4 regions of the Thermosinus carboxydivorans Nor1 genome follow, and region 4 is predicted to be linked to each of the others. Evidence: riboswitches for the same ligand, from Rfam matches in the RefSeq annotation. Region 4 holds a riboswitch; each other region holds the start of a gene.
The links. Region 4 has a riboswitch for cyclic di-GMP ahead of TCARDRAFT_RS10695 (hypothetical protein). Riboswitches for the same ligand answer to the same signal wherever they lie in the genome.
Positions count from the first base shown of each region.

Region 1: another riboswitch for cyclic di-GMP. It lies ahead of TCARDRAFT_RS07415 (methyl-accepting chemotaxis protein); the one in region 4 lies ahead of TCARDRAFT_RS10695 (hypothetical protein).
Region 2: another riboswitch for cyclic di-GMP. It lies ahead of gspE (type II secretion system ATPase GspE); the one in region 4 lies ahead of TCARDRAFT_RS10695 (hypothetical protein).
Region 3: another riboswitch for cyclic di-GMP. It lies ahead of TCARDRAFT_RS01850 (methyl-accepting chemotaxis protein); the one in region 4 lies ahead of TCARDRAFT_RS10695 (hypothetical protein).

Region 1 is NZ_AAWL01000008.1:65,383-73,429, reverse strand. Features, by position in the region: gene TCARDRAFT_RS07430 (permease) at 1-590, shown strand, start outside; gene TCARDRAFT_RS07425 (thioredoxin family protein) at 614-844, shown strand; gene TCARDRAFT_RS07420 (putative zinc-binding protein) at 864-1,235, shown strand; gene TCARDRAFT_RS07415 (methyl-accepting chemotaxis protein) at 1,292-3,268, opposite strand; cyclic di-GMP riboswitch class I at 3,350-3,435, opposite strand; gene TCARDRAFT_RS07405 (ArsR/SmtB family transcription factor) at 3,598-3,918, opposite strand; gene TCARDRAFT_RS07400 (LysR family transcriptional regulator) at 3,993-4,928, opposite strand; gene TCARDRAFT_RS07395 (DUF47 domain-containing protein) at 5,087-5,713, opposite strand; gene TCARDRAFT_RS07390 (MFS transporter) at 5,786-6,955, opposite strand; gene TCARDRAFT_RS07385 (hypothetical protein) at 7,178-7,525, opposite strand; gene TCARDRAFT_RS14575 (energy transducer TonB) at 7,647-8,047, opposite strand, start outside.
Region 2 is NZ_AAWL01000006.1:63,352-71,398, forward strand. Features, by position in the region: partial or broken gene TCARDRAFT_RS16375 (competence type IV pilus major pilin ComGC) at 166-417, opposite strand; gene TCARDRAFT_RS06095 (type II secretion system F family protein) at 463-1,686, opposite strand; gene TCARDRAFT_RS06100 (type IV pilus twitching motility protein PilT) at 1,744-2,799, opposite strand; gene gspE (type II secretion system ATPase GspE) at 2,804-4,489, opposite strand; cyclic di-GMP riboswitch class II at 4,537-4,620, opposite strand; gene TCARDRAFT_RS06110 (shikimate dehydrogenase) at 4,695-5,561, opposite strand; gene TCARDRAFT_RS15475 (carbon-nitrogen family hydrolase) at 5,558-6,334, opposite strand; gene TCARDRAFT_RS06120 (YqeG family HAD IIIA-type phosphatase) at 6,350-6,856, opposite strand; gene TCARDRAFT_RS06125 (DUF4127 family protein) at 7,038-8,047, opposite strand, start outside.
Region 3 is NZ_AAWL01000002.1:54,378-62,424, forward strand. Features, by position in the region: gene TCARDRAFT_RS01820 (hypothetical protein) at 217-555, opposite strand; gene TCARDRAFT_RS01825 (response regulator transcription factor) at 575-949, opposite strand; gene TCARDRAFT_RS01830 (methyl-accepting chemotaxis protein) at 1,129-2,388, opposite strand; gene TCARDRAFT_RS01835 (putative bifunctional diguanylate cyclase/phosphodiesterase) at 2,449-3,984, opposite strand; gene TCARDRAFT_RS01840 (response regulator transcription factor) at 4,583-5,338, shown strand; cyclic di-GMP riboswitch class I at 5,560-5,648, shown strand; partial or broken gene TCARDRAFT_RS01850 (methyl-accepting chemotaxis protein) at 5,904-6,464, shown strand; gene TCARDRAFT_RS01855 (chemotaxis protein CheA) at 6,548-8,047, shown strand, end outside.
Region 4 is NZ_AAWL01000017.1:6,325-14,371, reverse strand. Features, by position in the region: gene pflB (formate C-acetyltransferase) at 1-401, shown strand, start outside; gene pflA (pyruvate formate-lyase-activating protein) at 388-1,146, shown strand; gene TCARDRAFT_RS10710 (hypothetical protein) at 1,175-1,360, shown strand; gene ychF (redox-regulated ATPase YchF) at 1,575-2,681, shown strand; cyclic di-GMP riboswitch class I at 3,034-3,121, shown strand; gene TCARDRAFT_RS10695 (hypothetical protein) at 3,281-3,502, shown strand; gene TCARDRAFT_RS14685 (HD-GYP domain-containing protein) at 3,556-4,182, shown strand; gene TCARDRAFT_RS14680 (sensor histidine kinase) at 4,219-6,213, shown strand; gene TCARDRAFT_RS10680 (HD domain-containing phosphohydrolase) at 6,203-7,288, shown strand; gene TCARDRAFT_RS10675 (response regulator) at 7,433-7,792, shown strand; gene TCARDRAFT_RS10670 (hypothetical protein) at 7,789-8,047, shown strand, end outside.

The DNA.
Region 1 (8,047 bases), on a different contig from region 4:
TTGTTTACTTCGCTACGATGGTCGCTTTTCTCGTTTTCGCCAACTGGGGCCGCCCCTTGGAAACAACCGGTTTCTGGGCCACCGTGTATGCATATAAGTGGTGGCTGGCCGGCGTGAGTTTAGCCGGTGTTTTGTTCACTGTCAGCAGTTGGTTTAAAGCGGAAGAGCGCCACGAATGGTACGGCAGCGCCTGGTTCTTCGCCAAACAAATTCTACCGCTCCTTTTAGGAGGCGTGCTGTTTGCGGGCCTGCTCCTCGGCCGGCCGGGCACCGATGCCGGCCTGATTCCGGACGAATACGTGAAGACCTTGGTCGGCGGCAACAGCTTAGGAGCTAACTTGTTTGCCAGTATAATGGGGGCACTGATGTATTTTGCCACCCTGACCGAAGTGCCCATTATCCAGGGTCTCCTCGGCTCTGGCATGGGTAAAGGTCCGGCCCTGGCCCTGCTGCTCGCTGGCCCGGCCCTGAGTCTGCCCAGCATGCTGGTAATCCGGCAAATCATGGGTACCCAAAAAACGCTTGTTTATGTATCATTAGTAGTAGTCATGTCTACCATTACAGGCATGATTTATGGGGCTCTATTCTAAAAAATCAAGAGGTGATAATTTTTATGAAAATCGAAATCCTGGGAACCGGCTGCGCCAAATGCACTAACCTTTTCGAAAATGCGCAAAAGGCTGTTGACATGCTCGGCCTGGACGCCACCGTCACTAAAGTCACTGACATTAAAGCCATTATGTCCTATGGCGTCATGATGACGCCCGCCTTAGTGGTGGACGGCGTAGTAAAAGTAGCTGGTAAACTGCTCTCCCCCGAGGAAATTGCCAAACTTTTAAAATAAAATAGAGAGGAGAAAATTTATGGCGGAAACTTGTTCTTGTTCGGCAGCCCCGACCTTATTTTTCCCCTGTTCGGGCGGTTCAAACGTAGGTCAACTGGCTAACGACATCTCGCGGCAGCTCGCCATGGAAGGCCATGGCAAACACTTCTGTTTAGCCGGCATCGGCGCTCATATCAGCGGCATGGTTGCTTCGGCCAAAGCCGGTAGCAAAATTGTCGCCATTGATGGTTGCCCCTTGAAGTGCGCGGCAAAAACGTTAGCGGAAGCCAATGTCCCCGTTACCCATAGCATTGTCCTCACTGACTGGGGCGTAGAAAAAACGTACAACCTCTTCCCAGAGTCAGAACTCGTACAAAAGAACAAAGAACGACTTCTCGCCATTATTGACTAACATGAAAAGACGCTGCCGGGGCAGCGTCTTTTCATGTTAGTAGCAGTTTGAAGTTTTTAAATCCGAAAGACACTGACAGACTGCTGCAACTCTTGAGCCAACCTGGCAAGCGCCTGGCTAGCGGATGCGATTTCTTCCGCCGATGCCAGCTGTTCTTGGGTCGCCGCCGACACGGTCTGCGATTCTGCTGCCGTCATTTTGCTCAACTCGTCAAGATGCGCAACCGCCCCAACAATCTGCTGACTGCCGGCTGCGAGCCGGTCAATAGCCGCGGTGATTTCTTTGATTTGGCCGGAAACCTCGGTTACCAAACTAACAATTTCGCGGAAGGCCTGGCCGGCGGTATTGACGACTTCCGTCCCCGTCCTGACGGCCCGAGTCCCGCTTTCCATAGCCATAACGGCTTTCGCCGTCTCACCCTGGATCTCACCAATCAGGGCAGCAATCTGTTTGGCCGCTTCCTGCGCCTGTTCGGCCAATTTTCTTATTTCCTCGGCCACAACGGCAAAACCACGCCCCGCTTCTCCGGCGCGAGCCGCCTCAATGGCGGCATTTAAGGCCAGCAGATTTGTCTGGCTGGCAATGCCGGCGATGGTATCCACGATTTGACCAATCTGGTCGGACCGGTTGCCAAGACTGGCAACAGCCTGGGCAGAAGCGGCTACGGTCTGCTCAATCTGCGCCATCTGGCCAACTGCCTGGTCTACCAGGTTGCTGCCATTTTGGGCTTTGCCGGCAGCCTGGTCCGATTGAAGTGCAACCTGCTTGGCATTAACCGCCACCTGCTGAATACTTGCCGACATCTCTTGCAACACCGCCGAAGTGTTCTCCAGTTCAGCAAGTTGCCTTTCAGCGTCTTTGGCCACATCAGTGATGGACGCGGCTACCTGGCCGGCTGCCTGGGTAGACTGGTCAGCGCTGGCCGTCAGTTCTTCACTTGAGGCGGCTAAATGCTCGGCATTGGCATTTATCCTCATTACCAGCTCTTTTAGCCGGTCAGTCATGATGTTAAAGGCTTCTGCCAACTGGGCAATTTCATCACGCCCGCTTACCGGCAGCTGCTGCGTAAAATCCCCTTGGGCAACAGCGCGGGTAAATTCCACTACCTGGCCGATTGGCCGGGCTATCGACCGCGCAATTACCACGGCAGCGGCAACAATAAACAGTATTACCGCCACCACCATCGCGCCTGATACCACGATATGGCGGCGAGCGTCGGCCAATGCCTCGTCTTGCGGCAACTGAATGATTACGCCCCACCCTGTGCTGGGCACATAAGCGTAACCAGCTAGTTTCTTTTCATTTTCAAACTCATAGGCGACAAAGCCGGTTGTCCTCGCCATCGCCCTTTGTACCGGCAGCAAGTCGCTGACATTCTTAAGATTTATGACAAAGTCCTTTTTAGGATGGACTATCAGCCGGCCAGTATTGTCGGTAACAAACGTATACCCTGTTTCGCCCGGCTTAATCTTCTGGGTTTTAGCATCAAGCGCCCCCAAATCGACGGTAGCGCAAAGCGCTCCCACCACCTCGCCTTGGGCATTTTTCACCGGTACGCCAATTATCACCGTTGGGCGCCCGGTCAATTTGGAAATAAGAGCGTCACTGATCGCGACTGGCGCACCCTTCATTATTGCCTGGAAATAAGCCCTGTCGGCAATATTGACAGGCTCGCCCGCATCGCGGGCGATCTGGCGTCCGGTCGTATCGGCCACATAAACATTGGTAAAATCAGTATATTGCTGTTTAACCAGCTTTAACATCGGAACTTGTTGCGCTGGATCCATGCTCATAATTTGCGGGGTCTGACTTATTAGCCGCAAAGCATCAGTCCATGACTGAACCATGCTTTCAAATTCACCGGCCAAAACTGCCGCCATTCGCTGATTATCCTGATATGTACTCTGCACATCTTTCTGATAAGTCTGATAGAAACTAATTCCGCTTAGAACTACCAACGGCGCCAGCGCAACCACAACGAAAGTCAATAGTAGTTTAGTCTTCATCGTGAACCGGGAAAGCAGTTTTGTCATTTTGCCGTCTCCTTTCCTGTTTATGGCGAAATAAAAAAGGCAGACAAATGCTGCCTAAATACAATCAGTTAACTCCTGTTAACCGGCAGCTGGCAATCATAGACACGAAGTCCTTAGACCCTTTAGCTTTGCGTCCCCGCCTTTCGACGGGTTTGCCCAATATTCAGCATGAAAAGTTATGCCGTCTTTCATGTTATAACATAGCTGCACCGTCGGTCAAGTCCAGTAAAGTTCATAATATTAATTATGTAAAAATATATGGCTCCAAACTAATTGAAGCCAATTTAAAAATTCTCAAATACTGCCAATAGGCGGCGTATTGTCGTATTTTATTTTAAGTGTTTCAAAAGACTCTGGCTATGGCTGATCTGCTGGCTTAACGTCTCTTCCACCAGGTTGATGACTTCTAGTACGGAGGGATAAAGGATACGATAAATTACTTTTGTGCCTTCCTTGCGAGAGCCGATAAGACCCTGTTTCTTGAGAATGCTTAAATGCTGCGACAAATTGGATTGCTCAATATCTATCTCGGCCGATAAATCACATACGCACCGTTCACCGGGGCCCAGCATCTTCAAAATTCTGATCCGGGCCGGATGGGCAAGAGATTTGAGAAAATCGGCTGTCATTTTTGTCACTAGTTCTTCCATATACCCACCTTAGTTTTTCTTATTATATAAAATAAATATAAATATTCTACCCAATCCCTGTCAATGGCCTACTGTCAGGCCTTATTGCCTCCGCTATCGGCTGCCTGCATCAACGAATGAGTCTCTATTTGGGCCAAATGATCCCGGACAAAGTTTAACCACAACCTGGCGGCATGCGAAAGATAACGCCGTTTGTTCCAGATGATCGACATTTGGAGAAACAGCTGCGGATCGGCTAGCGGAACCGAAACAATGGTTTTAGGGTCCAGTTGCTCGCAAATTTTACTGGGTAAGAGAGCAATACCAAGATTGGCAGCCACGATTTGGGTCATCAACTCCCGTTGCGATGTTTCGAAAATAATTTTTGGCTGAAACCCGGCGAGCCGGCAGCGGTCGACAATTGCGTCATGGAGACTAAAGTCTTTACGGTATAAGACAAACGCCTCATCGGCAAGGAGGGCGAAATCTACTTCCGGGTATTGGCTTAAGGGATGGCTAGGATGCATGATGACCCACAAAGGATCTTGGGTAAATTCAATTACTTCATAGTTTTCGTTATTGCTTGGACAGCAAATGACCCCAATATCCAGCGACCCGTCCTGAATACCAAGTTCAACTTTTTTGGAACCATACTCAAACAGGACAATATCAATATTAGGATATTTCTGCCGAAATTGGCCGAGCAGCTCGGCAAAGGCCGTAGCCCCCGTTATTGGCGGTAAACCAATACTGACTTTGCCTTTTTCCAGCTTCGCCATACTTTCGAATTCTGTAGTAATATTTTGGAATAGCGACACTATATGTTGCGCCTGGGAAAACAATATTTCGCCGGCATCGGTCAATTGGACGTATTTTGAATTGCGGTTAAATAGGGCTACCCCGAGTTCATTTTCCAAGTCCTTAATCATTTTGCTGATTGTCGACTGCGAGACATAAGTAATTTGAGCCGCCTTGCTAAAGCTTTTGTGGCGGGCAACCTCCACAAAATATTCCAAATGGCGTATATCCATAATTCCTCCCCCCCTTCTTATCTTACCATTTATTTTATCAATAACAAACATCCGGATTATCGATTCTATTTATCCATAAAAAAGCAGGCCGCATTTTAAGCTGCAGCCTGCAAACGCAAAAATATTGCTGGGCTTTTTACCCGTCTAGTTCGGATTTATCAAGCGTACTTCATCAATACACCTTTTAATTGGTCGGCAATCCGTTTACAATGATCCAGGGCATCCTCTAACAGTTCCAGTATTTCTTTCCACTTGATGATGTCAATAGGATCTACGTTACCGACAAAAAGCCGTGCGACTTCCTCGCGATAGATATGATCGCCCTTTACTTCCATTTCAGCGATATTTTTCATGTGATCCAATATTTTTTCCCGATTATTTTTTATATTGGCAAGTAAATCGAAGGCGGCAACCAATTCATCGGCACACAATACGAGCAGCTTACCAAGCTCGATAGCGCCGTCGGTTGGTCTGCCGACGCGATAAAGGGACATGCGCTCTACAATTTCCTCGACATAATCGACAACATCGTCCAATTGATTGGTTAGAGCGAAAATATCCTCCCGGTCCATGGGTGTAATAAAACTCCGGTATAAAGTGTCCAGGATTTCATCGTTAAGCTCGTCGGCATCATGCTCTAAATCATAAAGCTGTTTCACCTTTTCCTCCCGAATTTCCGGATCCGTCAACGCGTCATGGAGAATATAGGTGCTCTTTTGGGTTAGTCTAGCGCTTTCAGAAAACAAGATAAAGAATTTATTTTTTTTCGGTAGTAAAGCCAACATGCAGCACCCCCATTCAAAACTCAAGGTTAAGTTTCCCCGCCTCCCCTATCCCTGCGCGGCGCGGCAACATTATCATTGCGCAAGTTGTTGCATCCGGCGACCAATAATAATATAAATTGATAGCGCCAGTAATGCCGGGACTACCGTCCATAAATACATGGCCTTATAGCCAAATGCCTGGGATACCAATCCCCATAATACCGAGCTGAAGCCAATACCGAGATCAAAACCGATAAAAAAAGTAGCGTTGGCTGCCCCCCGCCGGTTAGGTGGCGCCTTGAGGACCGACATAGCTTGCAACCCAGGCTGCACCGCGCCAAAGCCGATGCCATACACGATGCCGGCCGCTAAAAACCAGGCAAAACTGTTGGCCAGGTAGAGCAAGAACATGGCTACCATAATCAAAACAACCCCGGGGATAACGACAATATCAAAACCACGCCGGTCAGCAAGCCGCCCGGACAGCGGCCGGGCTACCGCCAAAGCGATGGCATAAACGGTAAAAAAGGGACCAATGTTGTCTATCCCTTGCTGGGCAGCATAAAGCGCCAAAAAGGATACAACCGCGCCATAGGTCATGGTAACGAAGAAAATCACCAGCGCCGGCCGCAGCGCCGCTTTTTCCAGTAGGAACGTTTTGGCTTTAGCGGCGTTAATGTGCCGGTAACCAATACTAAGGGCCAAACCAGCCGCTATTGCCACAATAAAAGCGGAGGCCAAAAATAATACGGTAAAACTGAAATGACTGGTTAAGTAGAGGCCTAACGCTGGGGCAAAGGCCATCGCCACCGTCGTAGTTAAACCAAAATACCCCATCCCCTCCCCCAGCCTGGCTTTGGGAATAATATCGGCCGCCACCGTGCTGGCGGCTGTACTGGTAGCGCCCCAGCCAAAGCCGTGAATAAAGCGAATTAACAACAGGACCCCCAACGAAGGCGCCCAGATATAAGCCAGCACCGCGCTGATAAAGACCACCAGTCCGGCCAGAAAAATGCCCTTACGGCCGTAGTAGTCCAGTGCCTGTCCCGCCACTGGCCGCATTAGGACCGCCGCAACGGAAACGCTACCAACGATCAAACCGGCCGCGGCGTCACTGCCGCCCAGGTGCTTAGCATAGACCGGCAAGGTCGGCATCAGCATCTGAAAGCCGCAAAAAATGAACAGATTAGTCGTGCAAATTAAGATAAAATCTCTGGTCCACAGCTGTTCACGCGGGCTATCTGTCCTATTCCTAGCCCCCATTGTCTCATTCCTTCCACGGCTAAGTCGCCTCATTGCCTGACTGCCAAAACGTACCCGAAAAGGATAAAAGAGAACGGCTAATCCTATAATAAATGATATTTACACGAATATCTACCCCAGTCATGATTTCCCCAGGAAAAATGCAAAAAATAGCCAGTAGCGGCCGAGCTACTCCACTACTGGGTTATTACCGCGCACTAGCTAATAATTAAATTCCAAATATTACGGCGCTGGTTCTCTTTTCGTTCTGACATTTACATCTTCCACATAACGGGCATAAGCCCGGTTTTCCTCTACCCGGATCACAACATAGCGTTTGTTGTCTTCGGTAATCAGCTCATCGCCGGGATTGACAGTGACGACAGATACATACATGATCGTCGCCCCGGTGGCTTCGTCAAGAATCACATAATACTCGTAAGGCGCCTTAACCGGAGCATGGGGTTTGGGCTGAGGCGGCAGCAAAAGCTGCGGAGCTGTGAAGTATAAAACGATAAACACGGTAAGCACCCCAATCGCAAAACCGCTGAAAAAGACAGAATAACTACGTTTGCGTCCAGGCTGAGCCATTTGGTTTTACCTCCTGTTTTTTATCATTTCCGCCGCCGCGTTAAGTTATGTAAAAATAGGTCTGTTCATAACGCATTTATCTGGTTACGGGTATTAGCCGCCAACCATCTGACTCTTAAGATTACGAATTTAAGCGGAAAGCAACGGACAATGACGTGATACAGGAAACGGGGGAACCGGAGCTTTCGTCTTTGGCCGGCACAAAACGCCATTGGCGCACGGCCTGAACTGCCGCATTATCCAATATTTCATAGCCGGAAGAGCTGACAACCCATACGTTACTGGCCCGCCCTTCCGCCGTTATTTCAATTTTAACCCGAACCGTCCCTTCCCAGCCCTGGCGCCGGGCCTGTTCTGGATAGACAGGTTCGGTTTTTCGTAAAATTCGTGGCGGCAAAATATTTTTCCGTTCCATACCGGTAGATGGCCCCACTCCCGTAGCCTGGCCCGAATTGGTCGTTACCGCGCCAGCCGCAGCCCCAATCGGCGTACTTACTTCCGTACTGCTTTGCGCACTTTCGG
Region 2 (8,047 bases), on a different contig from region 4:
GCGGCATAAGGCCGCCTTGGTGTAGAATTTTTCTTATGGCCAGTCTGTGCTGTCGGAATAGTAGTATCCAATTCCAGTAATAGTAACATATGCCCTCTTGTAATTCGGCGAACTAGCATCTTCATTTAAATCATATTCTTGTTTTACATCAAATCCTTTATATTTTTTAGGTGGCGCAGGTACCCCTGCCAAAAGTTTGGCCGACACCAAATTATTAATCGTAGCTGGATAACTTCCGTTTTGAGCATAGTACATAGCAACAGCGCTGTCGATAGTCCGTAAGTCAGCCTTCATTTTGGCTAAGTTAGCGCTATCAGCTGTAGTCGTAAAGCGTGGAATAGCTATTGCTGCCAATATTCCTATTATAGCAACTACTACCATTAGCTCGACCAGCGTGAAGCCCTTTTGCCCTTTCATGGCCTTTCTCATGTTTCTCAGCATGAATTTCACCTCCTTTCCATGTTATAAAGTGCGATTGAAATTGGTCATGACATCAAAGAGCGGCAATACGACGGCAATAACGATAAGACCGATTACCGCCCCCAATATCCCGATTAATAGCGGCTCGAGCATGCTGCTTAACCGGCTGACCATGTCGTCCACGTCACTCTCATAAAAATCGGCGATTTTCTCCAGCATTTTATCCAGTTCGCCCGTTTCTTCGCCGATCGCCACCATTTGCACGACCATCGGCGTAAAAATGCTGCTGGCGCCAAGGGGCGCCGCCAGCCCCAAGCCGTCGCGGATGCTGGCCTGAGCCGAGGTCAGGGCCTTAATCATCGTCCAATTGGCCGTCGTCTTCTTCACCACGTCCAAAGCGCTGATGATGGGAACCCCGCCGCGCACCAGCGTTCCTAGCATACGGCTAAACCGGGCAATAGCAATTTTTCGCAGCAACATCCCAAAAACCGGCAAACGAAGTGCTACCTGGTCAATAACCGGTCGGACGCGGGGCTGCCGCGCTAGAAGGGCTACGCCGTAAATACCGGCGGCGGCGACGCCAAAGACACCCGGCCAGTAATTGCGGAGGAAATGGCTGACACCCAGCAGTACCCGCGTCAGCAGCGGCAGCTCAACTTTCAAGTTGTTAAATAAAGTCATAAAAGTGGGAAAAACAAAAGTTAAAATAAAAGTTACCGATAAAGCGGCCATGGCAATGACTACTGCCGGATAGACAAGCGCCGACTTGACTTTCTCGTTGAGTTTGTGTTCTTTCTCGAAATGTACGGCCAGGCGGTTCAAGACCTCGTCCAGGACGCCGCCCAGTTCGCCCGCTTCCACCATGCTCACCATGATGACCGGAAAGACCTGAGGATGATTGCCCAGCGCCCGGGATAAAGTTTCCCCTTCCTGGACCTTGCGGTAGACGTCTTGGACGGCCGATTTAAGCTTTGGGTTGTACGTCTGATCGATCAAGATACTCAAACAATTGAGGAGCGGGAGCCCCGCATCTATCATTGTGGCGAACTGACGGCAAAACACGGCGAGGTCTTTAACGGTTACCCGCCTTACCATATTTATAAGGCTATGAAAAGAAAACGGTTCCTTTTTTTCTTTAATTTGAGTTACATAATATCCTTGGCCACGAATATACGCCGCGACGGCAGCCTCGTTTTCGGCCAAAATAGTACCTGTCACCACCTGGCCAGTACGGTCTTTGGCCTTATATTCAAACGGTTTGGCCACCTGTTCCACTCCTGTCAAGAGCGTCTACCGTATCATATTCTGTAAACGCTGAAATGATTATCCATTGATCAGCTTCAGAAACATTTCCTGGTCCATTGCCCGCGCCAGGGCATCTTCCCTGCTGATAAGGCCGCGCCGGTACAAGTCACGCAGCGCCATGTCCATGGTCTGCATCCCCACCTTGCCGCCGGTTTGGATAACCGAGAGAAGTTGATGGGTTTTGCCTTCGCGGATAAGGTTGCGCACTGCCGGCGTAGCCACCAGCACTTCCAAGGCGGCCACCCGGCCCCTTCCGTCCTGACGGGGCAGGAGCTGCTGGGCAATAATCCCCTGGAGGGTTAGGGAAAGCTGCACCCTGATTTGCTGTTGCTGATAAGGTGGAAAGACATCGATAATCCGGTCAATGGTTTGGGCGGCATCGCCAGTATGCAGGGTGGCAAACACCAGGTGCCCGGTCTCAGCGGCAGTAATGGCAATCCCGATAGTCTCGGCATCGCGCATCTCGCCCACCAGTATGACGTCCGGGTCCTCCCGCAGGGCCGCCCGCAGCGCATTGGCGAACGAACGGGTGTCGGTGTTTATTTCTCGCTGATTGACAATGCACTTTTTATGCTGGTGCAAATATTCGATCGGGTCTTCCAATGTGATGATGTGACACGACCGCTCGCTGTTAATGAGATCAATCATAGCCGCTAGCGTTGTTGACTTGCCGCTTCCTGTCGGACCGGTTACCAGCACCAGCCCGCGCGGCTTACGGGCCAGCGTCTTTATTACTTCCGGGTGGCCCAATTCATCAAGGGTAGGTACTTTCTCGGCAACAACCCGGACGGCTATGGCCGTAAAGCCGCGTTGCCGGAAAGCGTTCACGCGGAAACGGCTAAATCCCGGGATCGCATAGGAAAAATCAACTTCTCCCTGTTCGCGGAATTTGGCTTGCTGCTCCGCCGTAGCTATAGAATTAAAAAGTTTCTCAGTTGCATCAGCAGTAAGAGGTGAAGAATCTGTTAGAACCAGACTGCCGTGAATGCGCAGAACCGGCGGCGCCCCTACCGTAATATGTAGATCGGAAGCCTGACGCAGCACCGCTTCCCGTAATAACTCTTCCACTGTCATTTAGTTAGCCCCCATATTCACCAGTATAGGCAACACGCATAACCTCTTCTATCGTCGTTATTCCCGCTAAAGCCTTGTCAACGCCGTCCTGCCGCATGGTACGCATGCCTTCCTGCTTGGCGACTGCTGCCAGCTCGTCGCTGGACGTTCGCCGATTGATAAGTTCCCGCAACCTCGGGCTAACTTTCATCACTTCGTGAATAGCTACTCGGCCACGATACCCGGTATGACTGCAGCGTGGGCAGCCAACGCCACGGTATAGCGTAATGTCCTGAGCGGACAAATGCCCAAGAAACAATCGTTCCGGCGCTTCGGCCTCCGGAGTGTATGGCTTCTTGCAGTCCGGACAAATGACCCGCACCAGCCGCTGGGCCACGACGCCTAAAACAGATGAAGCCACTAAAAAGGGTTCGACGCCCATATCGATCAACCGGGTTATCGCCCCCGGCGCATCGTTGGTATGGAGGGTGGTAAAAACCAAATGACCGGTTAAGGCGGCCCTAATGGCAATATCCGCTGTCTCGGCGTCGCGGATTTCCCCCACCATGACAATGTTGGGGTCTTGGCGCAGTATTGACCGCAACCCGCTGGCAAAGGTTAAGCCTGCTTTATAATTGACCTGCACCTGATTGATCCCGTCAAGGCGGTATTCCACAGGGTCTTCGACCGTAATAATGTTTTTGCCGGGTGAATTTATTTCCGTCAAAGTAGAATATAGGGTAGTCGTCTTCCCTGAGCCGGTAGGCCCGGTAATAAGGATCATACCGTAGGACTGGGAGTATATTTGCCGGTACCGTTTAAGATTCTCCGGGGAAAATCCTAGCTTGTTAATATCAAGAACAACTGCCCGTTTATCCAATAGGCGCATTACCACTTTTTCGCCCAGAATAGTAGGGAGAGTAGATACACGAATATCAATATCGCGGCCTGCTTCCTGGACTTTAATTCGTCCGTCCTGGGGCACGCGTTTTTCGGCAATGTCCATTTCGCTCATGATTTTTATCCTTGAGACAATCGCCGCGTGAACATGACGGGGAAAGGTGACCACTTCCCGCAAAACGCCGTCCACCCGGAAGCGCACCCGCAAGTGCTTATCCTGCGGCTCTATATGGATATCACTGGCCCGCTCCTTAACGGCCTGGCTAATGAGAGAATTGACGATGCTGACTACCGGCGCGTCATCAGATGTAGTAACTTCGACAATATTGCTGGTATCTTCCGGCCGCAGCTTGTTAACCGCTTTTTCCACCAGTTCTTTTACACCGTAAGTTTCGTTGATCGCCCGGATGATTTCCTTCTCCGCGGCAATAACCGGCTCGACTTCACAGCCGGAAACCATACGGACATCGTCAATAGCGTAAAAGTTGGTAGGGTCTACCATGGCTAGCGTCAGTTTGCGGCCCTCTTTTTTAATTGGTATTACTTGGTAGCGCTCCGCCAGAGAAGCCGGAATAGTCGCCGCTGCCTCCGGATCGGGCGGCACGCTTCCCAAGTCGATATGAGGAACTCCCAGCTGGAATTCAAGGACCTCTATCATACTGTCCTCAGTTATATACCCGAGGTTGATCAGAACTTTCCCCAGCCGTTCCCCCGTCTTTTTTTGCACATTAAGGGCTTTTTCAAGCTGTTCAGGCGTTATGAGACCCGCCTCAAGCAGCAAATCGCCCAAGCGTTTCCGTGTTTTCACCATGCCCGCCCCCAAAAACGAAAAACAACCGCCAACAGCAAAAACGTTATTTTGCATCTGGTCGGTTGCACTACTTGCTCGGTCCGGACTAAGTGCCCACATTACTGTCCGGACTTCATCACACCCATTGCAGTATTGTTTTGACTACGTATATATTCGTAATAAATTGGTAAAAATCCTGCAATGAAGTAGACGGGTTTACAATATTTCAAAGAACTGTTAATTCATGTAACCGTTGTTTTAAGATCCCGGCCATAATCTCCCGCGGCGCCTCGTGGCCCGTCCACAAAGTAAATGCCAAAGCGCCCTGCTCGACCAGCATGCCAACTCCGCATACCGTTTGGTGCCCGCGCCTGGCGGCCTCAAGCAGCAGCCGCGTTTCTTGCGGATTATAAATCAAGTCGCAAACAACGGCCCCGGGATTGAGCTGCTCCCAGTCAATATCAGGCATCTCATGACTATTGGGCCACATTCCTACTGGGGTGCAATTAACCAAGAGATCACACTCCGCCAACTGGCGACTAAATTCCGCAGTTGCCCACGGCACCGCAGAAATAATTGGATCCTTAGCGGCAAAAGAGGCCGCCAGTGTTGCCGCTTTGTCGCCGCTACGCGCCACAACGGTAATTTGCGCCGCATCATGGTGGATAAGCCCGGCGGCTACGGCGCGTGCGGCGCCGCCCGCCCCTAACAGGACGACTCTTTTTCCGTTTGGCTTAACGCCAGCCGCCGCAAGAGCGGCAATAAAAGCGGCGGCATCAGTATTATGGCCAGTTGCCCGGCCGTCTTCAATAATAATAGTATTTACGGCGCCAACCATGCGAGCGGTATCGTCCAAGGCATCTAAATACGCCATAACTGCCACTTTATGGGGAATGGTAACATTGGCTCCGGCAAACCCCATGGCCTTCAATCCGGCGATAGCGGCGCCAAGATTGTCAGGTTTTACCGCTAAGGGTAAATACACATAATCCAGCCCCAGGTACCGGAAGGCAGCATTTTGCATCGCCGGTGACAACGAATGCTCTACCGGCCAGCCGAAGAGAGCAATGGGTCTGGTCTTGCCGGTAATCATAAGTACACCTCCGGCCGCCGGTCCTGCCAGACCGACATTTTCTCCCGCGCCTTCGCGACTAACGCAAAGTCGGCCTCGGCATATAGGATCGTTTCTTCCTCTCCGCCTTCCGCCAAAACCTCTCCTGACGGCCCGATAAGCATCGAATGGCCGTAGAAAGGATTCCCCTTGTGCTCGCCAACACAATTGACAACGCAGAGAAACACCTGGTTTTCGATAGCCCGGGTACGGCTTAACAAATGCCAGTGCTCGCCCCGGGCAGTCGGCCATTCCGCCGGCAGAAAAACAATTTGGGCTCCATCTAACGCCAGTACCCGAAACAGTTCAGGGAATCGCAAGTCATAGCAAATCGCAATGCCCGCAGTGACCCCCTTTAAATTAAAAGTACACCGGCGATCACCGGCGGCAAAAAAGCGTTCTTCTCCCATCATACTGAAGAGGTGGATCTTTCGGTACTCGGCGGCAACATTTCCGTCCGGACCTATTACTACCGCGCCGTTATAAACTTTTCCGTTTTTTCGTAATGGAATAGAGCCGGCGATGATATAAGCGCCATATTTCCTGGAAATATTTGACATTTCACTGATAGTCAGACCTTCAACATCCTCGGCCCACTTGTCCACTTCCCGCAGGGCATACCCTGTTGTCCAAATCTCCGGTAGGACGACAACATCCGCCCGGGCTGCTCCTTCCTGGGCTAACGCCAGCCCGCGGCGGCGATTTTCCGCGACGGCGCCGGCGATTACTTTCATCTGTACTAATGCAATGCGCATTTTATCACCCTGTTCTTATTTCATAAGTCCTTTTGCCCGTAAAAGCAGTACGGCAAGTTTTTCGAACTGTCTATGGATTCTTGTGCCGATAAACTCCTTCGTCGTCAGCGGCTTCACCCAAATGGTATAAAGGCCAAGGCGGTTGCCGCCCAAAATGTCGGTAAACAACTGGTCACCGACCACAGCCGCCTGGTGGGGCTGAACGCCTAAGACAGCTAGAGCCCGGCGAAAACCCGCTTTGGCGGGTTTATACGCGCGCGAAACAAAGGGAAGGTTAAACCGCTGAGCAATCTCTTTAACCCTTTTCTGCCAGTTATTGGACACGATAGCGACCTTAAATCCTCTAGCCTGTACTTCATTCAGCCAGTCGGTGATGCGCGGACACATTTCCAGACTGTTCCACGGAACAATGGTATTGTCCAAATCGAAAATAATGCCGCAAATACCAAGCCTTTCCAGATCATTCAGATCAATCTCGTGCAATGTGTTGACCGTCATATCTGGACACAACAGTCTGTACAATCCGCCACCCCCCATAGGATAACTCAGGCAAATTATATGAAAATTATAGCACGAGTAATCAAAAAACTAAAGACTGCTTCCCGGTAAGATAGTGTCAAGACATTGTAGGGTTTTTTAAAAGACATCCATCGCTCAATGCAGTTTCTATAAAATATAGGCAGCCGGCTATGAAACCAGCGTGTTAGTTTGCCGGCTGTTTTGGATCGATTTCCACACTTATTTCAAACATCCGATGCCAGGGAAACGATATATGGATCTTCTCCGGCGGCGCTAACAGATATTGCTGGGCAAACTGGCGGATTCTCCTTTCCGTTTCCTGAGCAATTTGCGGTTCCAACTCGCCGATGAACTCCGAGTAACTTTGGTGGGAATATAATAGTTCTCGGTAAATTTCTTTTCGCAGGTTGGCCTGATAAGCCCAATCGTCCAGATAGCGAATCGCTAGAAGCCGTTTGCGTTCGTCAAGCGGCATTTCCCTGGCCAGCATGCCTTGGCCGACGGCATAGCCCAGCGTATTGCTCGCCGTGTTCCAGCCCGAGTATGCGTGGAGCTTGTCGAGCAAACCACGGGCAAATAATTCGTGCAGCAAAGAATTGTCGGCGCCATTGGCAAAAGCGATATCGGCGACTGCTACAGGCGTTCCGGCTTGTATGCCGCGTTCGATGGCGTCGACGAATTGGCTGACAGTTTGCGAAGGCATGGCAATATTATCGAATATTTCGGCCTCAGGCGTATTTCCCGTCAGCGGGGTGTTCACCGCCAGAAGGAGGTCCGGTTTTACCCGACCATTGGCTACCTCTGCACCTGCCGCCTTGATAAGTTCGAGAATTGTGCGGTCAATCGGCTGATCTTCATAACTGGCAAGAGTCGCCGGTCCCTTCCCTAAGGCATATTCAATTTTTACAATCGGCTTCTGGTTGGTTAATTCATTATACGCGCGCGCAAGCAGCACCATCCCCAGCTGATCGGCACCAGGAAACGAGGCGTATTGGTCAGCCGATAAGCCTTCAGCCAGTTTGGCCAGCAGGCGGCTTTCCTTGTGCGACTGCGAAAATGGGGAAGTATCATCGCGGCCAACGAGCAAAAAGTCGATTTTGCCCGCTTTCGTCAGGTTAATAAGGCCGGCGTTTACTTTATAATTTTTCCCCCGCCGCTTAAACCAGTCAGCGAGAAATTCTGGCGGAACGGCTT
Region 3 (8,047 bases), on a different contig from region 4:
CTCACTCTGCGGTATAAATACCAGCAGTTTAGCCTCAAGGGCGTTAATTGAATGCATATTCTTCGCCCGCCAGCGTAAAGGTCACCAGCCGTTCCTCATCCATTTTTTGTTTTCAACCACCATACTGACTTTCGCATCGTCAATTGCCGTAGCGGTGCTTCATCTATCGCATAGGCGACATTACCCTGCAAATCCATATTCAGGTCAATAACCACATTAACATCCTTGGTAACGACAAGCTTTTCCTTCAGTACTAGTTTCCCGCGGCGAACCTGGGTAAAACCAAATGGTATCTACGACAAATTCATCGTCACCCTTATCTTGGCCATTAATAACAGCACTCAGCTTGCGTGCCGTCTCCTTAGACATATCCAGAATAATCCGTCCTGAAGCTTTTCCAGTAAATCTAGTAATTACCGCCAGCCCAGCCGAGCTAAATGTATCATTCTGGGGCAGACAAGCGGTAACCGTTATTTCTGAACCAGTGATATCGCCCAACAACTGCTTGACCTTTGGCAAACAAGCTGTCCATATATCTTTTTTCGACTGAGCCAAATAGCTCACTTCCTTCTAGCTATCGGTTATACACGAGTGCACTGATAATTTTTTTCAATTCACCTTCTTTGACTGGTTTGAGAATAAACTCTTTAATCCCCATTTGTCTAGCTTTTTTAACCAGTTCATCATCCTGCATCCCACTTTGAATGATAATTCTGGCCTGGCTATCTTTACTCAAAATTTCTTGAGCAGCGGCCAGCCCATCCATAATTGGCATGACTATGTCCATAATGACAACATCTGGCTTAAGTTCAAAATACATTGCACTACCTTCTTTGCCATTATAGGCTGACCCGACAATCTCAAATTTTTCATCATTTTCAAAAAACCTAGCGACAGCTTTATGAATAAACGGCGAATCATCAACCACCAAAATACGAACCTTGGCCATCTGCTACTTAACCCTCCTCTAATGGCCTTTCAAAATAGGCACATAATATATGCCTATACTAAATTATGCATAACAAAACCCCCAGCCGTAAGCCGGAGGCCCTGATGATAGATCCCCAATTTGTTTGGCCAGACCTTAGCTGAACACAAATTCGTCAATAATGCATCGCGGCGCTGTCGCTATTTTATCCGGAACTGTTTTACCAGAGACTGTAGCTCGTCAACAATCCCCAAAGTGACTCCAGCCGCATTACTTATCTGCTGCGTAGTGGCAGTCTGCTCTTCAACGGCCGCGCCGCCTTCCTCCGCGCCGGCCGCAATCTGCTGAGCGGTTGCTGACAAAGCATTGGTCTTATCGCTAACGGTCTTTAGGTCTGACGACAAATTCTCGACCGTCGCCAAGATCTCCTCGGTAGCGGCAGCAATTTCACCTGACGCAGAATTTATTGTCCCTAGCGCTTCTCTGGCATTATTTACCATGTCAACACTTTCATTAATTTCCTGCAAACTTTTCGGAATGAGTTCAATAACTTCCTGGGTAACCTTGGTACTCTCACTGACTATTTTCGCGATCTCGCCGGCCGCCTGCCGACTGTCTTCGGCCAGCTTTCTGACCTCCTCCGCCACTACCGCAAACCCGCGGCCGTGCTCGCCCGCCCGGGCAGCCTCGATGGCGGCGTTAAGCGCAAGGAGGTTAGTCTGGCCGGCAATGCTGCTCACCATGCCGGCAATCCGCCCGATCTCCTCTGATCTTTCCCGCATCTCGAGCACCTGGCTGTTGACCTGTTTAAGAGTCTCCCGGGTCGCCAGTACTTTAGTATTAATATTTTCAACCGCCGCCACGCCGTTTTGGGCCTTTTCCATTGCCGCCTGGGCATTGTTGGCTGAAGCATGGCAGGCCGTGGCGATCTCATTGGCATTGGCCATTATCTTATTGCTGATTTCGGCCAGGTCCTGGACATTCTGAGCTTGTTCCTGCACTGCCGTCGATGTCTGCTGCACCATTGCCGCAATCTGATTAGCGGCCTGAGCCAGCTGTTGGCTGTTGGTTTGCGCCATTGCACTGGCGTCATAAACTTTTTGAGACGCTTCCTGGATCTTAGTGACCAAGTCCCGCAAAAACTTGGTCATAACATTTATACTGTCAGCCAGCACCTGTATTTCGCCAGTTGCCTGTACGGCGATCTCCTGGGTCAAATCTCCCTTGGTAATCTGTTCGGCCCGGCCGACCAGCTCATTTACCGGTCTAAGGACTAGTCGGCCGATCAGCCACAGCGAAACTACCGTCCCGGCTGCCGCACAACCAAGCGTCACTATCACTAGCCCCGTCGTGATAATACTCTGGTGACCGGTCGCCAGCAATATGCCAACCGGCAGCAGCGCAGCCAGCAAATAACTTAGCGCAAAATAGCCCGCAAAAACCTTAGATAATTGAGACATTTCCCAGTATTACTCCTTTTACCCTGCTTGTTAATAGTCTTTTTACAACGACTAAATTCATTACCTGCTATGGCGACAGAGCAAAGCAACAACATCGCGAGCAGGCACAGGCGGACTTAACAAATAGCCCTGGTATTTATCGCACCCGGCTGCTTGCAAAAGCGTGAGCTGTTCTACCGTTTCCACCCCCTCGGCTACAGTGCTCAATCCCAAGTCAGCCGCCAGTCTTATAACTGTCTGGACTATAGCGTAACTGCTGACATCGTGGGTTACATCAGCGACAAATAACCTGTCAATTTTGACCGTGTCCAGAGGAAACAGTTTTATATATTTAAATGATGAATAGCCGATGCCAAAATCATCGAATGCAATCGTTATCCCGCTGCGGCGCAACTCCGCCAGCATGTCCCGCACCACGGCTGTGCTGACAATCTCAATATTTTCGGTAATTTCCAATTCCAAAAATTGTGGCTCAAGCCCGGTAGCAGCAAGTACCCTTCTTACCGCCTTATTTAACCATCCTCCTGCAAAACAGTTCGCCGAAATATTTACGGCTATCCGGCCAAATTTCACCCCGGCATCCAGCCATTTTTTCCCCTGCCGACAAGCATGTTCAAGCACCCATTCGGTTAGCCGGTTGGCAAGGCCGGACCGTTCCGCCAGCAGAACAAAGCAAGCCGGCGGTATCTCCCCATACACCGGGTGCTTCCAGCGTAACAGCGCTTCAACCCCGGTCACTTGGCCGGTAGCAATTTGCACCTGCGGCTGGTAATACAACTCAAGCTTATCAGTTAAAATTGCTTCGCGAAGATCAGCTACCAGGGCCATCTCTTGTGTCAAATCCAGTTTCATTGTCTGGTCATAGGTCGTCCACGTATTGTGTCCGCTGCTTTGCGCCTTAAGAATAGCCTGTCCGCCTTTTTTGATTAGTTCTTCAAGATCGGTGCCGTCGTCAGGGTACCGGACCAGCCCGGCATTAATCGTCATGCTCAGATTGTAGTCGCCAACTTTCAGGGGCTGACCGGTATTTTCAATAAGTCGCGCGAATAATTGCCCAACCTCCGCCTGGTTAGCAGCTTGTCCGGTTATTATAAACAAAAACTCGGTATCACGTAATTTAAACAGGCGATGCGCCTCGTCGACTAGGCTGCCCACCTGTTTGCTTACATGCTTCATGGCCTTTTTTTTGGCCTCCGGCCCAAAGATACGAGCAACCTGGTGCAGGCAGCCTATATCCCATAACAGCATTGCCAGTGGGGCCTGCCGGGTCAGCATCTCCCACTCTTTTTTCAATTCCCGCTTACCCGGAATACGTACGCCGGTCGTTTTCCCCCGGCTTGGCGCCGCCCTCGGCAGCTGGATATACATCAACCGCTGCGTAAGTTCCGCCGGCTCCTTGCCCGTCAGCTGCGGCACGCCATAAACTTTTATACCAGTCCCCACCTTGGTCGAAAAGGACGCGAGCAATTCATTCCAAGGCCGCCCTACTAATTCTCCGGCTTGACAACCCAGAACCTTAAGCCCCGGTCCTTCGGCATAACAGACATTGCCGGTGCGGGTATCGATTTTTAGCATAATATAGGGACTAGCTGACAAAAAAAGTTCCCTCCCGCCACTCTCGCCACCAAGCCAGCTTGCAACCTAACCTGACAAGAGGCGTTGGTTGCTAATGGTTGACAGGATAAAGCTAAAAAAATTTGAGATATTTTAGACGAAAAAATTATATTAAAGTTACCGCTGATATTTCTTTCATTTTTTTTACTTGTTTTTAAGTTTTGGTTACTATTTCCACGTAGAATCTTTACTATTTCGACAAAATTTTGCTAACTTGAAAAGCAAACCAGTACTTGATCCTCTTTACTCTGCCAAAAATTTGTTATTGATTTTCTAAGTAAAGAGTAAATAAAATATTTTAAATAAAAATTTGTTAGCACTCACTAATTCTGAGTGCTAACAACGTCATTATGGTCTGGGCATTTATTCACCAGCCGGGCATAGATGCACGTGTACTATCCGCCCCCAGATTTTGCCCTCAGCTGTATTCTGGCGACCACCGGCAGGCGACCATAAAAGAAATTACCCAGTTGGTTGGCAACCAGACATTTCTGCTCCCGGAGTTTAGCTGAGCAGCCTGCATCAGTCTGCTGGTTATTTGTGCTCGCTGACAGCAATCATGTTACAAGGCGGTGATAACATGAATGTACTGTTGGTGAACGATGACCCGCTGGAGCTTGAACAGCAGAAACTTCTTATCCAGTCTGTCTGCCCCCACTGGCGCCTATTTACTGCCGGTAACGGTTCGGCAGCCATAAACCTGACGACAACCAATTATTTTGAGCTAGCGTTTCTGAACATCAATCTTCCGGCCCAGTCCGACCTGATCGTAGCCGGAAAGCTTCGCCAGTCGGGTCGAGTAAAGGATATCGTCATCGTTACCGCCCACCAGGACTTTGCCATCGCCCACGCGGCGATCAAAATCGGCGCTGCCGATCTTCTCATCAAACCCATCTCCGCAGATGAACTAAATACCATTCTCAGCAGATATTTGCCCCCAAAAAACACCAAGCCTGTTTATTCCCCGCTCATAACTAAAGTATTGACAATTTTGGAGAACCGTTACGCTGAACGTCTTTCCCTAACCAATATAGCGGCCACGGTACATGTCAATCCTTCATACCTCAGCCGCCGCTTCAAAGCCGAGGTCGGCTATTCCTTTTCCCAATACCTTATAAACCTTCGCCTAAAAATCGCCAAAGACCTATTGATCAGCCGTCCTGACCTCAGCATCGCCCAGATAGCCGAGCAGACCGGGTTTGCCAGCCAACAGTATCTGAGCGCTTTATTCCATCGCAATACCGGCCTTACCCCGCGCGAATATCGCAAAAATAACCCCGCTTGCCGCAATCAGCACCAGCCCTACGGTTGTTCCGACCAACCCGTCAGTAGCTAACTGTAAAGCGTCCGCTCTTTCTGGCAGTCGCCTGTCGGTCGGTCGCCCACCACGGCGATGAGTTGCCTGTTCCAGCGCCTAGCCCTATTAGCCCTCTGTGCAGACAGGCTATAGCAAAAAATCAAAACAAAAATTGACAAATTGTGTTATAATATAAATTAATTAACAATTATTTTATTATTATAGCTAAATTTACAATTTAACAGTTAATCGCAATAGCAATTATCCAAGGGCAAACCTGTCGAAAGGCAGGGACGCAAAGCCAAGGGCCTAAGGAATAGAAATTATTCTATGGCAGCCGGTTGCATGATTGCACCGGATCCTTCTATGCCCTTAGACATAGAAGGACTTTTTATTTTGAAAAAGGAGGGGATAAAGGTATGAGGTATATGGAAAGAGGTGGAATATGGCGTCAATTTTTTGAGGGGAAGGAGATGTTTATGAAATACCTGCGAATAAACATACAAAGCCTGCTAACAAGGATGACCGTATTTTTCGGGCTGGTCGTGCTGGCAGGGTGTGTGGCCCTGCGGAGAAACTTGCTAGCCTGGACAAATCAGTCGGCCAGATTGGGGAAATTATGGGCGTAATTACCGGCATCGCCGACCAGACCAACCTTTTGGCCCTCAATGCCGCCATTGAAGCGGCGCGGGCGGGCGAAGCCGGCCGCGGCTTTGCCGTGGTGGCCGAGGAAGTGCGCAAACTCGCCGAACAGTCGCGCGCTTCAGCCGACCAAATCAAACAATTGCTGGACACCATCGGCGCCGAAACTGGCGAGGTGGTGGCAACGGCCAAGGTAACCCAGGACCAAGTGACCAACCAAATTGAAAATGTCAAAAATACTGTGCGGTCGTTCGACGACATCTTAGCTTCGGTTGCAGCAATTGCCCCCATGATTGCCGCCGCCTACCAGGAAATGGACAAAACGGTCAAAGCTAAAGACGCGGTATTGGACCGCGTCTTTAGCGTTAGCGCCGTATCAGAAGAGACCTCGGCCGCTTCCGAAGAGATTGCCGCATCGGCCGAAGAGCTTACTGCTTCGACCCAGGAGATTGCCGCCGGCGCTCAGCAGGTGCTCGAGGTGGCCAAACGGCTGGACGAGCAAGTCGAGCGGTTCAAAGTTTAACGCCTAGATATATAAATATTAAGGCCCTAGCATAAGACCAGGGCCTTTTTGAAAAAATGAATTGTTTTCAGGAGGCAAATTAAATGAATACCAGCCAATACTTAGAAATGTTTTTGGCTGAGTCACGCGAACACCTGCAAACTTTAAATCACTGTTTATTAAACCTGGAAAACAATCCCAGTAACTTATCCATCCTTGATGAAATATTCCGGAGTGCCCATACTATCAAAGGCATGTCCGCTACGATGGGCTTTGCGGTTATTGCCGAACTGACCCATGAAATGGAAAATATTCTTGATTTATTGCGCAAGGCTGATTTAAAAGTTACCAACGAAATCATTGATAACTTGTTTAAATGCATTGATACGCTGGAACAGCTAATCGAACATGCCGCTACCGGTAGCGATAGCAAAATAGATATTGCTGGCTTAGTGGGTCAATTGCGCCAGCTGGCCAAAGGCGAAAGCTCCTTTGAAAGCATTGGCAAAAATTCGAAAGATGATACGGCCTTCGGACTGAATTTTAATGATGCGGAAATCATGGCGATTAAAATGGCCAAAGCACAAGGACGGCAGGTGTATGAAGTCCAAATCCAGCTGCGGGAAGACTGCTTGCTAAAATCAGCCCGTGCTTATCTAGTAATAAAAGCTTTAGATGAACTAGGTGACATACTTAAAAGTGTTCCCACGGTCGAGGAACTAGAACAAGAAAACTTTGACCTAAGCTTTCACGTAGCACTTATCAGCGATGACGAACCGGAAAAAATCAAACAAGTGATTTTGAACATCGCGGAAATTGCCAGTGTGACGGTGCGCCCTTGCCCGCTGCCCGAAGCGGCCGATTGTAACCAAAGCAAAAAAAACAGTGACCACAGCCTCAAACCAGAAAACGATAAAAAAGATAAACAAGTCCCGCCGCAAACACCCAACACTGCCAACACTAAAATCAAAGGCACGCAGACAGTCAGAGTAGATATTGAAAAATTTGATACCCTCCTTAATCTTGTGGGTGAACTGGTCATTAATAAAACCAGGCTGGAGCAAATCGGCCAGACGCATCGGTTGGCCGATTTAATCGAAACAATTGAACAAATGGATCGCGTCACTACCGACCTCCAGGCAGTAGTCATGAAGGTACGCATGGTTCCTGTCGGGCAGGTGTTTAATCGTTTCCCGCGAATGGTGCGCGACTTGTCGCGAGAATTAAACAAAGAAATCAACCTGATTATCCAAGGTGAAGAAACCGAACTTGACCGTACAGTCATAGACGAAATAGGCGATCCGTTGGTTCATCTCTTACGCAATGCGATTGATCATGGCATAGAAAGTTCAGCAGAACGGCAAGAAAAAGGAAAAAATCTTGTTGGCGAAATCCGCCTGATCGCTCGCCATGAGGGCAATAATGTAATCATTATTGTGGAAGACGATGGAAGAGGTATTAACCCTGAAATTGTTAAGCAAAAAGCGGTCCAAAAGGGACTTATCACCCAAAACGAAGCAGACAAAATGGATAATAGCGAGGCAATCCGCTTAATTTTCCAGCCAGGGTTTTCGACTGCTGAAAACGTCACTGACATATCCGGC
Region 4 (8,047 bases):
GCCGCCAAGCCGGTGAGCCTTTCGCCCCCGGCGCCAATCCCATGCACGGGCGCGACCGCCGCGGGGCGCTGGCCGCTATCCGGTCGATTACCAAACTATCGTATGACGACTGCCGGGACGGTATTTCGTATACTTTCTCTGTCTTGCCTCCCGCCTTAGGCAAAACGGCGGCCGCGCGGCGGGATAACTTGGCAGGCATCCTCGACGCCTATGCCGCGCAGGGAGGACATCATATTAATATCAATGCCTTGGACCGCCGTGTTCTGGAGGACGCTATGGCCCATCCCGAAAATTATCCCCATCTCACCATCCGCGTCTCGGGGTATGCCGTTCACTTTACGAAACTGTCGCCCCGGCAGCAGCGCGAAGTGCTGGAGCGCACCTTCTATGAACGGTTGTAAGGAGGTAGTCATGCCGACCGGCATCTGCCATTCCTGTGAACCATGCGGCGCCGTCGACGGACAGGGTATCCGCTATGTCCTGTTTCTCGCCGGCTGCGCCTTGCGCTGTAAATTCTGTCATAACCCCGATACATGGCAGCCGACCGGCCGGCCGGTCACCGTTGACGCGGTGCTGTCCGACCTGGCCCGGTATGAGGCGTTTTACCGCTTTTCCGGGGGCGGGGTGACGGTGAGCGGCGGCGAGCCGCTCTTGCAGGCCGACTTTATAGCCGCTCTGTTTCGCGCCTGCCGCAAGCAAGGTATTCATACCACGCTGGATACAGCCGGTTTTGCGGCGCCGGCCAAGCTGGCGCAGGTGCTGCCCTATACCGACGCCGTCTTGTTCAGTATTAAGACGGCCATCCCGGACAAGCATGTGTGGCTTACCGGGAGGCCGCCGGGACCAATTCTGGAAAATTTGCGCGTTGCCACCGCCCGCGTACCGGTGACGGTGCGGTATGTCGTCATCCCCGGTTTAACCGACGGGGCGGCTGATTTAACGGCGTTGGCCGCCTTGCTGCATGGCCTGCCGCGGCTCGTCGCCGTGGAACTTTTGCCCTATCATACCCTTGGCCGGGCCAAATGGGAGGGCCTTGGTCGCCGCTATCCTTTGGACGGCATCGCGGGCGCCCGGCGCGAGCATATGCTTGCCGTGCAGGCAGCCTTAACAGCGCAAGGAATTAAGGTAATCGAGGCAGAATACTAACAGGAAATTATATTGGCCGGAGGTATGCATGCTTTCCCAATTATTGCTCGGTTTATCCACCTTTATTACGGGAATCGTCCTGGTGGCTATCGGCACCGATTTCGGCCGCATTATTAACGTCACCGTCGGCGTTATCGCCGGGTCGGTGTTTATTCTCCTTGGCATGGCCCGCCTGAAATACGTCTGGGTCAACTGGCGGCACAGGGAGAGATAGAAACCTTGCCAATACCCGCCCGAATGGTCTAAAATATATAGGTTACAGCGAGCATGGAAAGTGGAGGGGAACCGCGGAGGCGCGGAGAGAGATAATTTTTGCTTTAGCGCGATGAATATCGCGCCTCTGTGTCCTCCGTGGTTGAATAACGGTTTTCATGCTTTGTGGTGCCAATTTATTGGCATGATTATCTTTGCAGTAAGGTGGAGTTTACATGAGCACCAATTTGGAAGTAGGTATTGTTGGGCTGCCCAACGTGGGCAAGAGCACTTTGTTCAACGCCATTACCAAGGCAGGGGCGGAAGCGGCCAATTACCCCTTTTGCACCATTGAACCCAACGTGGGTGTGGTGGAAGTGCCGGACGAGCGGCTGTGGACGCTGGCCGAGATGTATAAGCCGCGCAAGACAACACCAACCGCCATGCGGTTTGTCGACATCGCCGGTCTGGTCAAGGGTGCATCCCAGGGTGAGGGGCTTGGCAACAAGTTTTTGTCCCACATCCGTCAGGTCGATGCCGTGGCTCAGGTGGTACGCTGCTTTGCCGATGCCAACATCACCCATGTCGAAGGAGCGCTTGACCCCTTGCGCGATATTGAGATTATCAACACCGAGCTGTGCCTTGCCGACCTGGAGACGGTGGCAAAACGATTTGAGCGCACACAAAAAATGGCCAAAGCCGGTGATAAAAAAGCCCAGAGCGAGTTTGCCGTCCTTGAGCGCCTGCGGACCGGGCTGGGTGAGGGCCAGCCGGCGCGACGGCTGGGCTTAAGCGAAGAAGAACAGGCGTTGGTGCGCGATCTCAACTTGCTCACCCTCAAACCGGTGCTATTTGTCGCCAATGTTAGCGAAGACGATGTAGCCGCTCCGGACGCCAACCCCTATGTGCAGGCGGTTAAACAGTATGCCGCCGGGGAAGGGGCAGAGGTGATCGCCGTTTCGGCCAAACTCGAGGCGGAAATTGCCGAGCTGCCCGACGAGGAAGCCAAACAGTTTCTGGTCGAGCTGGGCCTTGCCGAGTCGGGGTTGGACAAGCTCATTAAGGCCGGGTATAAGCTGCTGGGCCTTATCACCTTTTTCACCGCCGGCGAACAGGAAGTGCGGGCGTGGACCATCCGGCAGGGCACCAAGGCGCCGCAGGCGGCCGGCAAAATTCATAGCGATATCGAGCGCGGCTTTATCCGGGCCGAGGTAGTGTCTTATACCGACCTCATGGCCGCTGGCAGCTACGGCGCGGCCCGAGAAAAGGGCCTCATCCGCCTGGAAGGTAAAGACTACGTGATGCAGGACGGCGACGTGGTCTATTTCCGGTTCAACGTGTAAGAGGTGCAAAACCGCCATTTCCCGGGCAATATTTCGCCTGAATTTCCAATTTCAGACGGTGAAAGACCAGACCTCCTGCAGCAGCTTTAAGGCTGCGAACAGGAGGTCTTTGTCATATAATACCGTCCGAAACTCAGGCGGAGGTTCTGCAGTGGGCAATTGGCTAGCCAATCGCCCGGTGAGCAGTTTACCGGCGCTGCAGGCTGTCAAGGGCCAGGTGGCGACCGGGTCGGGCTCCGGTTGGGACAAAATTCCCAAAAATGGGACTTATTGCCCAAAAAAGGACTTGTCAAGGCCTGGAAGCTATAGTATGATAAAACAAAAGAGGTAGGTTTTCGACATATTTCGATATACATAAGTTGGGCAAACCCGGCGAAAGCCGGGGACGCAAAGCCATGGGTCTAAGGACATTGGGTGTCTATGATCGCCAGGTTGCCAATTAGCATTAGAGCTAATTGTTTGTATATTATGCAATGATGAAGCGATTATAAGCTGGTTGGCAGGCGGACAGCCTGCATTTTTGCTGTTTTTCGCGGACAACCTGGTTTCATTGCTTTCGCTATTATTTGGCGTATAAATTTTGCCGGGAGGGAAGCGCAATGGCCGGAACAGGCGGAAACGGCGGCTTAGAGACGGCAGGCAACATTGCCGAACGCGATATTTATGATGAGGACGGCGTCTTGCTGGTGGCCAAAGGCAAAGAAATAACGCCGCAGGTCTATCGGCGGCTGCTCGAGCGCAAAGTGGCACTCGAGCGAAGGGGGACCGAAATTACGTCCCCCCCCCCCCCCCGCGCATGCAAACGCACGATGATGGACTAGTAGTTGCTGCAGTCACTAGGCTAACTGAAACTATACACGGGTTGGACCAGGACTTGATCGCGGCCGCGGCGGCGCGGGTAGGAGCGTTTCTCGAAACCGCCCGCCACAGCGTTTGGGGCGTACACTTGGGCGCGCTGGTCGGGTATGCCGGCTGGGTTTATTCCCATTCTTTGAATGTGGCGCTCTTGGCGATAATGATTGGCGAAAGACTGGGGCTGGACAGGCAGGCTGGTCAGGCGCTCGGGCTTGGCGCGCTGCTCCATGACATAGGCATGGTGCTGGTGCCGCCGGAAGTTCTCAACCGACCTGGCCGGCTGCGGGCCGAGGAGTGGCTGCTGGTAAGGCAGCATCCCCGCGTCGGCTGCGACATGCTCAGACCGCTGGCGATGGAAGACTCGGTCTTGACAATTATTGCCCAGCATCATGAGCGCTACGATGGCAGCGGGTATCCGGCCGGGATACGGGGAAGCGAGATCAGCTTGCTGGCCGGTATCGTGGCAATTGCCGATGCCTTTGACGCCGTGACGTCGGAGCGGAGCTATCGACTCAGGCTGGAACCACGCCAGGCCTTTGCACTGATAAAAAAGGAGCAGCACCTGTTTTTGCCGGAAGCGGTGGCGGGGCTGGAGAGAGTCCTGCCACCTGCCTGGCATAGTGCGTCAGGCGGGCAAGAAGAATAGGTATAAATAATTTATAGAGAGGAGCGAGAGAAAGCGATGTTGCCGGAATGCGACAGACAAGCGCCTGACGCGGAGTGGGCAGTATGGACATGGCATCTTGACGATGATGTGTTCGTTTTCGGATCAGGCTGCAGCCTGGTTGGCGGAGAAATCTTGCGCGCCGACCTGCTGGCGCTGCTGCCGCCGCCCGAGGCGGCGCGGCTCAATGAGCATCTGGATGCTGCCGCTGATGGCGGCAGCATCAATATTGCCTTTACCGCCGCCGGCCGCCGCTGGCGGCTGCGGGGACAGGCCGCGCCGCCAGCGGCGGCCGGCAGCAGAATGGTTACCGGAATTATTGAGGCCACGGCGGCGGACGACAAGCTGGGGGAAAGCGATGCGGCCGGGGCGCCGGCCGAACGCCAGGCGGCGGTAAATAGCTGGCTGGCAGTTGTGAACAATGCGCTGACCGATTTGGTAAAAGATGCGGTGCTAACCGTTATACTCACAATGGTTCTGGAGGCCGCCGCCAATATTTTTCGGGCCAGCGGCGGGCAGTTCATTCTCTGCGGTCCGGACGGGCCGAAGGTGGTGGCGGCAGCCGACGTGGCCGCCGGCGTCCAACCGGAACCCAGTCTGGTGGAGCAAGTGTGCCAGAGCGGCTCAATCCGGTTTGATTGCGGTGGCGACGGCGGCGGGGTAACGGTTGGCATTCCGGTCTTTGACACGGCTGTTAATGTACACGGCATAATTGTCTTTTATGATTGCAAACTTCAACATGGTGAAAAAAGCGAGGCTATTTACCTCATGGGCCAATTGGCAGCGCTGGTCGCGTTGATTATGAAAAAGGTGCAGCTGCAGGCGCAGTTGGAACAGGCGCAGGCTAAGTGCCACCAGGCGGAAGCCGAGCTGCAGCAGCAACAGCGGCTGGTGGCGACGGTGTTTGAAAGCCTGCCGGGCTATGCTTTTTACCGCGATGTTGACGGCCGCTATCTTCTTGTCAACCAGCAGTTTGCCGCGGCGCTGGGTCTGCGGCCGGACGAAGTGATCGGGCGGACTATTTATGAACTGCATGAGCCGGCGCGGGCGCAGCGGTATGCCGCCGAGGACAAGCAACTGATTGACGGCGAGCTGTCGGTATGGGCCGACGAGGAGTTGATTGCCAGCGGCGGCCGCAAGCTCATCGTGTATATGCAGAAAGTGCCGGTGCGGGACGAAGCTGGCAGGGTGACCGGCATTATCGGCCTGGCGGTGGACATTACCGAACATAAGCAGTTGGAAGTGAAGCTGACCGAGGCGCTGGCCGCAGCGGAAGCGGCTAATCAGGCCAAGGACCAGTTTCTGGCCGCCATGTCGCATGAGTTGCGCACGCCGCTCAATGCCATCATGGGGTTTTCCGAAGTCTTGCTGGACCAGCATTTCGGGCCCCTTAACGATAAACAGCAGGTCTATGTTAACGATATTCTAGACAGCGCGCGGCATTTATTGGAAATCATCAATGACGTGCTCGACCTGGCCAAACTTAATGCAGGGAAAACCAACTTCTATCCCGAAACGGTCGATATTGCGAAGCTGCTGCGCCAGACGCTGGGCATCATTAAAGACCGGGCGGCGGCCAAAAACATTGCGGTGGAACTGGCGGTGGACGCCGGCGTCCCGCCACAAGTCCAGGTGGATGTCCGCCGGTTCAAGCAGATCATGTACAACCTATTGTCCAATGCCGTAAAGTTCACGCCGGATGGCGGCGCTATCAAAGTGGAATGCCGCGATGCCGGCGAGTGGTTGGAAATAAGCGTGGAAGATACAGGCATCGGTATCGCCGCCACGCATGCCGAACACATTTTTGAACCGTTTTACCAGGTAAGCGGCAACCTGACGGCCAAGACACCTGGCACCGGCCTGGGACTGGCGATCACCCGCCAGCTTGTCGAGCTGCACGGCGGCCGTATCTGGCTTGAACGCAGCGAGCCGGGCCAGGGAAGCCGGTTTACTTTCGTGTTGCCGGTCAGGCAGGACGGCGGCGAGTGTGGGGTGATAGTTCGTGAACGCTAAAGCGAAAATCCTGGTAATCGAAGATGACGCGCGCAGCGCCCGCCTGATGGAAGCCCTCCTTATGCCGGCCGGCTACGAAGTGCAGACAGTCGGCAGCGGTGCCGAAGGGCTGGCGGCAATAGAGACGTTTAAACCCCATTTGGTTCTCCTCGACATCATGCTGCCGGACATCGACGGGTTCGAAGTGCTGCGCCGGCTGAAGGCCGAACCGGCCGGGCAGGCCGTGCCGGTAGTGATGGTAACCGCCCTGGCGGATGCCAAGAGCCGGGCCCGCGGGTTTGAGCTGGGGGCGGATGATTTTATTATCAAGCCGGTCGAGAAAATCGAGTTGTATGCCCGGGTGCGGTCGCTGCTGCGCATTAAGGCGTATTATGACCAGCTGCAGGAGCAAAACCAGCGACTGGCTGCCGAGGTCGCCGAACGCACCCGCGAGCTGGAGCAGGCGCTGGAACAGGTGAGACATGCGTCGCTTGAAACTATTTACCGGTTGTGCCGGGCGGCCGAGTACCGCGATGAAGACACCGGCCAGCACCTGCGGCGCATCAGCCACTATGTCGCCGCGATCGCGCGGCAGCTCGGCCTTGATGCTAAGACCTGCGACCTGCTGCATCACGCCGCGCCGCTGCATGATGTCGGCAAAATCGCCATTCCCGACCATATCCTGCAGAAACCCGGGCCGCTTAATGAATACGAGCGGCAGCTGATGCAGCAGCACACCGTCATCGGCGCCCGCATCCTGGAAGGGTCGGAACTGGAGCTGATTGAGACCGGGCGGATTATCGCCTTGTCCCACCACGAGCGGTGGGACGGCGCGGGTTATCCCTATGGTCTGGCCGGCGAGGCCATTCCCCTGGCCGGGCGCATTGTTGCCGTCGCTGATGTTTTTGACGCCTTGCGGCAGCGGCGGCCCTACAAGCAGCCGCTGCCGCTCGAGCAGGTGCTGGTCATCATGCGGCAGGAGCGGGGCCGGCATTTTGACCCGGCAGTAGTGGACGCATTTTTGGCCATATTGCCGGAAATTCGCGAGATTGAAGGGCGTTACAGCGAACTGTTGCCGGATGACCGGCTGGCATGAACCCCTGCCGCAATGACGGCGGCCGAACGGGTATTAAGCCGTGGGTCAAGGCAGGCAGATGAATAGTGTGGCTGGCGGGAACAAAAAAATTAATGGCTTTTCCCCCCGAATTGAACAGGCGGACGCGATTTTGGAGGTAGTGTGATGGCTAAGGTATTGATAGTTGATGATTCAGGCTTTTCGCGACGTATTCTCCGCCGTATTCTAGAAGGAGCGGGGCATGAGGTAATTGAGGCGGATAACGGCATGGCGGCCCTGGAGACGTATTTCGTCAATAAGCCGGATTTGGTAATGCTTGATTTGACGATGGACGGCATGTACGGCCTCGAGGTGCTGGAACGGATTAAGGCGCTGGATAGTGCGGCTCGGATAATTATCGCCAGTGCCGATATTCAGGAGTTGACGCGCCAAATGGCGCTTAAAGCCGGCGCCGCGGCCGTGGTTAATAAGCCGTTTACGCCTGACAAGGTTATGACGGTGGTCAGCGAGGTCCTGGGGAGGTGAGCGAGTTGCTGCTTACACAGAAACAGGAAGATGCTGTAACCGAAATCATTAATATAGCGTTTCATCGAACAGCAGCTGCTCTCTCTGAGATTATCGGCCGCCGGGTGCTGCTGGACCGGCCGCAGTTGCGTCTCGAGACGGTCGGGCGGCTGGCAGAGGTGCTGAAGGAAATGGTCGGCGAGGAAGTAGCTACCGTTCAACAAATTTTTGAAGGTCCCTTTGCCGGCAGCGCATTGCTGCTTTTTCGTCGATCTA